DNA from 2 places in the Mesorhizobium sp. M7D.F.Ca.US.004.01.2.1 genome. Region 2 is predicted to be linked to the other one. Evidence: riboswitches for the same ligand, from Rfam matches in the RefSeq annotation. Region 2 holds a riboswitch; the other holds the start of a gene.

Region 1 (3,203 bases), on a different contig from region 2:
CCTGCGTTTCCCAGGTGAACCCCTCGCCCATCGCGTGCCAGACGACGCGATCGCCGAAGGCGGCGAAGGCGTCCTTCTCGCCGGTATGCCACTTCCCCTTGATGAATTGGACGACGCCGACGCGCTTGCCATAGCCGAGCATCCGCAGCGCCAGCCCGAAGGCGGCCGTGGTCTTGCCCTTGCCCGGGCCGGTGTTGACGATCAGCAGCCCCTTCTCGACCGTCTTGCTCGCCACCTCGGCATCCTGCACGGCCTTGCGCTTGGCCATCTTGGCGCGGTGGCGCTCTTCGTCCTTGTTGTCGATATCGGTCATGTCATTTCACCTGGAGCGGCAGCCCCGCCACCATCAGCAGCACCGTATCGGCGATGGCAGCGACCTGCTGGTTGAGCCGGCCGGCGGCGTCGCGGAAACGGCGTGCCAGTGCATTGTCGGGCACGATGCCCTGGCCGACTTCATTGGACACCACGAACCAGGGTCCACGCGGCCGCGACAGCACGTCCGCCAGCCGACGGCATTCAAGCTCGAGATCGTGGTCGGCGAGCATATGGTTGGTCAGCCACAGTGTCAGGCAGTCGATAAGCACAGGCTGGTTGTCAGGCAAGGCCCCGAGCGCGCCGGCGAGATCGAGCGGTGCGTCGATGGTCGTCCAGCCTTCGCCGCGCCGTGAGCGGTGCAGCGCGATGCGCTCACGCATCTCGTCATCATAGGCTTGCGCCGTGGCGACATAGGTCCAACGCGGCGGCAAACCCGTCGCCAGGGTTTCGGCGTGCGCGCTCTTGCCGGAGCGCGCACCACCGATGAGAAAGGTAAGCTTGCGATCAGGCAAAGCTGTCGCGCAGGCTGGTCGCGGTGCCGGTGAAGCGGCCGCGCACCACGCCGACGACCGCGCCGAGCACCAGCCAGAACACCAGATTGGTCACTGTCACCGCCACCACGAACTGGTGATGCAGGCCTTCCGGAATCGCCGTCTTGTAACTGTCGGGCTGCGGCGCGCCGACAATATGCGGCGCGACGATCAAGGCCACAGCCAAGATCGCCAGCGGCAGCGACTTTCGGAAGGCGATCAGGCCGAGCCCGGCCGCGGTCGCCGCCACCGTTGCCCACCACCAGATCTGGCGCTCGGTCAGATCGGCAGCCGGCATGGCCGGCAGTTCCGGTGGCAGGCCGAGGCCAGGCGCCAGCGTAAACACGGCAAAGCCGGCAAGGCCCCAGAACACGCCCTGGCGCCAATTGCCGATGCCGCCGGCGAATTCCGAAACCGCGACCAGGATCAGCGCGAAGCCGATACCGGTGACGATATTGGCAAGCACGCTGAACGCGAAACGCTCGAAACCGTCTGCCGGCGCCCAACCCTCGTCTTCCGCGGGTGCCGCCGGTGCCGGCGTGGCAGCGCTCATGGAGTTTGTTGCCGGTGCGGCCGAACTCATCGCGTTGCCGCTGGTGGTATCGGCAGGCGCCGCCGGAGCGGCAGCGTGCTCATGTTCATGGCCGCCTCCAGCCTGTTCGTAGACTTCCGCCTTGAGGATGAGTGGCACGGTGGCATAGGCCTGCATGCAGGCGAGAACGACGCCGGCCACGAGCCCTGCGATCGCCGCGATGAACACGACGTTGCGAAACAGGTTCATGATGTCAGATCCTCGTCAGTGGCAGGGAAACGCCATCGAATGGCGATAGTCGTGAGCCGCATTGTGGACCGCATCGATATGCGAGAAGCCGACAAAGCCCATCACGAAAATGCCGAGAAACGCAGCAAGAGCGAGCTGCATGAAGCGCGACTGCGAGGAGACGGAGGCGCCGAGGGAGACGGAAGCGGTAGTCATATCTTGTCCTTTCGCCCTCCACCCGAGGGCATCGAAGTCAGTTTCCTGTCGCCGGCAGGTCTCCTGGCTCGCGGATCAGCGCCCTTCCCCACCTTCCCGAAGAAAACATCTTCAGTGGCATATGGAGAGGACTACCGCACACAGTTGCGGGGGCAGCCACGGCATTGGGCGAAACTCGCCCTCACCGCATTCCCTCTTGGCTCCAAAATGGAACCGACGACATTGGTGACTATAGGCAGAATCCTCGCCTCCGGCAAACCAAATTCCGCCGGCAACCATCGCGAATGCGTCGTACCAGCCGAGACCCGCCGGTGCCGCAATTGACAATTTTCCTGGCCGGGTGTCGGCTGACATCTCTAGAGGAAGCCAGCCATGCAGCCCATTGCCAGCGAGCGCGATCCCTACAACGGCCTGACCCGGGCCGAACCGACCCTGCCCTCGTCGACCTATTGGGACGCAGAAGCCTATCAAAAGGATCTCGACGCCATCTGGTATCGAAGCTGGCTGCTCGTCTGCCGCGAGGCCGACCTAGCGCAACCACTGGCTTTCCGCCGATTCCGCATCGGCACGCAGGACATCGTCGTGTTGCGGGACGAGACCGGCGAGCTGCGCGCCTTTCACAACACCTGCCGCCATCGCGGCTCGCAGCTTTGCCAGGAAAGCGAAGGCCGGCTGAAGGCGCGACTGATCACCTGCCCCTACCACGCCTGGTCCTATTCCCTGCGTGGCGACCTCGTGCGCGTGCCGTCGAAATCGCTGCCGGAAGGCTTCGACAAGGCCGGCCACCCCCTTTATCGGGTCGCACTCTCGGTGTGGCGCGGCTTCGTCTTCATCAACCTCACCGAAGACGCGACCGGTTCGGCGCAGGCATCCTTCGATCCCGCCTCCGGCGATCTCGGCAATTGGCCGCTGGAGACGCTGGTCAGCGGCCACGTACTGCGCAAGGTGATGAACTGCAACTGGAAGATCTTTTGGGAAAACTTCAACGAGTGCCTGCATTGCCCGGGCGTCCACAAGGACCTGTCGCGGCTGGTGCCGATCTATGGCCGTGGCCTGATGGGCCGGCACGACGATCCCGAATGGGCTCGCCACGCCGACAATGATGCACCGGAATTTTCCGGCGGCCTGCGTGCAGGAGCCGAAACATGGTCGCGCGACGGCCAGGCGCATGGGCCGGTCTTCGCCAACCTCACGCCAGTCGAGCGCGCCACGGGCCAGACCTATGCCACCAGCCTGCCGTCGATGTTCATCGTCGGCCATGTCGACTATGTCAGGTCAGTCCGGCTGGTACCGCTCGGCCCCGAGCAGACCGAGCTTGTCGCGGAATGGCTGTTTGCGCCCGAGGCGCTCGCCACGACCGACATCGACAACATCGTTGCCTT
Region 2 (3,203 bases):
TACGCCTTGACCGGCACCCAGATCTCCAACCCGCCATTGCCGCTGTGGGCATCGAATTCGGGACCATAGCGCCCGAATTCCGGTGCATCTGCGATGTCATGACCGGAGGCGGGTAGCCAGCTGTTCCAGATCGTGTTGATCGTGCGGCGGATTGTCGAGATGTGCTCCCGATGCGAGAACACCGCGTATTTCTGCGCCGGCACCCTCACCCGGTAGAACTCCTTCGGCAAGTCCGCAAAATCGGACACTTCGACGCCGACCACATAGTCGAAATTGCCCGCGTCGTCGCCGTTGAGGCAGACGCCGTAGAAAACGCCGGCGATCTCGCCGGGGATGTTGCCGATATAGGGACTGAAGCGCTGCCACTGCATCGGAATGCCGGCGCTGCTCTCGCAACTGTAGCGTTCGCCAAAGCCACCGATAAGGAAGGGCCGGCTGGTCTCGAAGCGCGGCGGTTCGAGTGTGCTGAGCAGGGAATGGTCCATCAGGATTGGCTCCACAAGGTCGAGGGTCTTAGTCGTGCCTTGCGCGCGCACCAGTTCCGGCGTGGTGCCGAACTGGTCGCGGAAGGCACGGGTGAACGCCTCATGCGAGTTGTAGCCGGCATCGAGCGCAACGCTGAGGATGTCGGGCGCCCCGCCGGCCAGCTTGCGTGCCGCTTCGGTCAGCCGGCGCGAGCGCATGTAGCCCATCACCGAGCGGCCGGTGGCAGCGCCGAAAGCCCGCGTCACATGAAAACGCGACACGCCGCTGCTTTGGGCGACATCGTCGAGCGAGATCGCTTCCGGCAGATGGCTCTCGACGAACCACAGCGCTTTCTCGGTCGGGTTCATTTTTCTTCTCGCATTGGCCAGATCATGATGCCGTTCCCTGGCGCGGCCAGTTTGATCGAAATTGCGCATCCGGCGCAATCCGCGCCAATCCCGTCGCAGTTCGCGCACCGATATGGCCCAGCACGTCAAGCGCTTCGCTTGACAGCGCCAGGCGACACTTTATAGAACGTTATATTATTACACACCGCGAGCGTGCAATGTCTGCCTCCCTCACGTGGCCCATCACTCCATCCGAGAAATCCGTTGCGATGCGATCGGCGCAAAACTACGCTGAGGCGGTGATGGTCCCCGAGTCGAAAGGCGAGGGGTGAAAAGGGAACGCGGTGAGATCCCCAGGGATCGAGGCCGTGGCTGCCCCCGCAACTGTAAGCGGCGAGCAAAATCCATGAATGCCACTGGCCGGCAAGGCTGGGAAGGCTGGATGGCGCAACGACCCGCGAGCCAGGAGACCTGCCATCAGCATGAGTTGACCGGACGGGGTGTGCCGGGAGGAAACGCGAATCTCGGTCTTGTCGGCCGGCTCGCCAGCTTCCTTCCGTCGCCAGTTTTGGAAAGTGACGGAAAGTTGGACGGCTCCATCGATCCCATCCATCGCATCATCGTGTGCACGCTTTGCTGTGACCTTGTGACCGGGGTCAGGTCCGGGGAAGACCTTTGCACCGATTTGCGCTCCCGGCTTTCGGCCCAGCATGAGCCGGCCGTTGCGCGCGGCTTCGCGGTCGAAGGCGTGGCCTGCATGGCGGGCTGCTCGCGGCCGCTGACCGTCGCGTTTCAGGCACACGGTAAAGCTGCCTATCTCTTCGGCTCCATCGACGCGCGCGCCGATGTCGGCGACCTCGTGCGATTCGCCAGACTCTACGCGTCGCTCGCCGATGGCTGGTGCAGTTCCGGTCAGCGTCCGGCGGGATTGGCCGGCAAGACGCTGGCCCGCATTCCCGGTTCGGGCAATCCGGCGGGCGGCAGCCGATGACCGCAGCGCTCCTCGAAGCCCATGACCTCTGCGCCATGGCGAATGGGCGGGATCTGGTTCAGGCGGTCAGCCTGTCGGTGGCCGCTGGCGACCGCCTTGCCATCATCGGTCCCAATGGCGCCGGCAAGACGACGCTGGTGCGCATGCTGTCGGGCATGCTGCGGCCGAGTTCCGGCGAGGTGAAGCTCACTGGGCGCCGGCTGGACAGGATTTCGGCCGCCGAGCGGGCACTGCATATGGCCGTTGTCGGCCAGACCGACCAGCCCGATCCGCGGCTGGCGGTGATCGACTATGTCGAGCTTGGCCGGGTCCCGCACGCCGGGCTGAGACGCAGGAGCGAGGAACGCGATATTGTCGTCGATGCGCTGCGCCGGGCCGGCCTGCTGCCGCTGCTTGGCCGCACCATCGGCTCGCTGTCGGGCGGCGAGCGCCAGCGTGCCCAACTGGCCCGCGCCATCGCCCAGCAGCCAAAGATCCTGTTCCTTGATGAGCCGACCAACCATCTCGATCCGCGCGCCCGCGGCGAACTGCTCGAACTCGTGGCCGGCCTTAGCATGACCGTGATCGCGGTGCTGCACGATCTGGCGCTGGTCGCGCCGTTCGCCACCAAGGTGGTGGTGATGAACCACGCGCGTCTGCAAGCGCTCGCCGCGCCGCGCGAAGCGCTGACCCAAAAACTGATCCGCGAGATTTTCGGCATCGATGTTCTGCGTCTGCGCCATCCGACCGAAGACCGCGAACTGACGGTGTTCGAAGTGCCAAACCGTGCCGCGCCGCCGTCCTGATTGAAGCCATTCGGTATTCGACCCATCCCATCCACAAAGGAGCAACACCCCGTGAAACGCCTTGCCTTTTCGCTTGCCTTCTCGCTTCTGGCCTCGACAGCCCTGGCCTTCCCCGTGACCGTCGACAGCTGCGGCAAACCGCTGACCTTCGATGCCGCACCGAAGCGCGCCGTGATCCATGATCTCAACATGGCCGAGATGGCTTTCGCGCTGAAACTGCAGCCGTCGATCGTCGGCCTGACCGGCATCACCGGATGGTACAAGGTCGGTCCCGAGTTCAAGGCCGAGCAGGGCTCGATCCCGGAACTGGCGCCGAAATACCCGACACTCGAAAACCTCGTCGCCGTCGAGCCCGATTTCTTCTTCGCCGGCTGGTACTACGGCATGAAGCCGGGCGGCGAAGTGACACCCGATACGCTTGCCCCGCACGGCATCAAGACGCTGGTGCTGACGGAAAGCTGCGTTCATCTCGACAAGAACCGCCCGGCCGCCTCGATGGACCTGCTCTATGGCGACGTCGAAAAGCTGGGCAAGATCTTTGGCAAGGAGGCCGAGGCTGAAAAGCTCGTTTCGGGCTGGAAGACGCAGCTCGCCGATATCACCGCCAAGGTCGGC

Evidence for each region. Region 2 has a riboswitch for cobalamin ahead of EN993_RS11780 (DUF1636 family protein). Riboswitches for the same ligand answer to the same signal wherever they lie in the genome.
Region 1: linked by a shared signal. The riboswitch ahead of EN993_RS11365 (CbtB domain-containing protein) and the one ahead of EN993_RS11780 (DUF1636 family protein) in region 2 are both predicted to bind cobalamin.

The regions. Positions count from the first base shown of each region.
Region 1 is NZ_RZRQ01000057.1:20,271-23,473, forward strand. It holds gene cobO (cob(I)yrinic acid a,c-diamide adenosyltransferase) at 1-313, opposite strand, end outside; gene cobU (bifunctional adenosylcobinamide kinase/adenosylcobinamide-phosphate guanylyltransferase) at 315-827, opposite strand; gene EN993_RS11360 (CbtA family protein) at 820-1,626, opposite strand; gene EN993_RS11365 (CbtB domain-containing protein) at 1,642-1,821, opposite strand; cobalamin riboswitch at 1,857-2,054, opposite strand; gene EN993_RS11370 (aromatic ring-hydroxylating dioxygenase subunit alpha) at 2,194-3,203, shown strand, end outside.
Region 2 is NZ_RZRQ01000061.1:4,472-7,674, forward strand. It holds gene EN993_RS11775 (AraC family transcriptional regulator) at 1-833, opposite strand, end outside; cobalamin riboswitch at 1,099-1,306, shown strand; gene EN993_RS11780 (DUF1636 family protein) at 1,399-1,803, shown strand; gene EN993_RS11785 (ABC transporter ATP-binding protein) at 1,800-2,588, shown strand; gene EN993_RS11790 (ABC transporter substrate-binding protein) at 2,640-3,203, shown strand, end outside.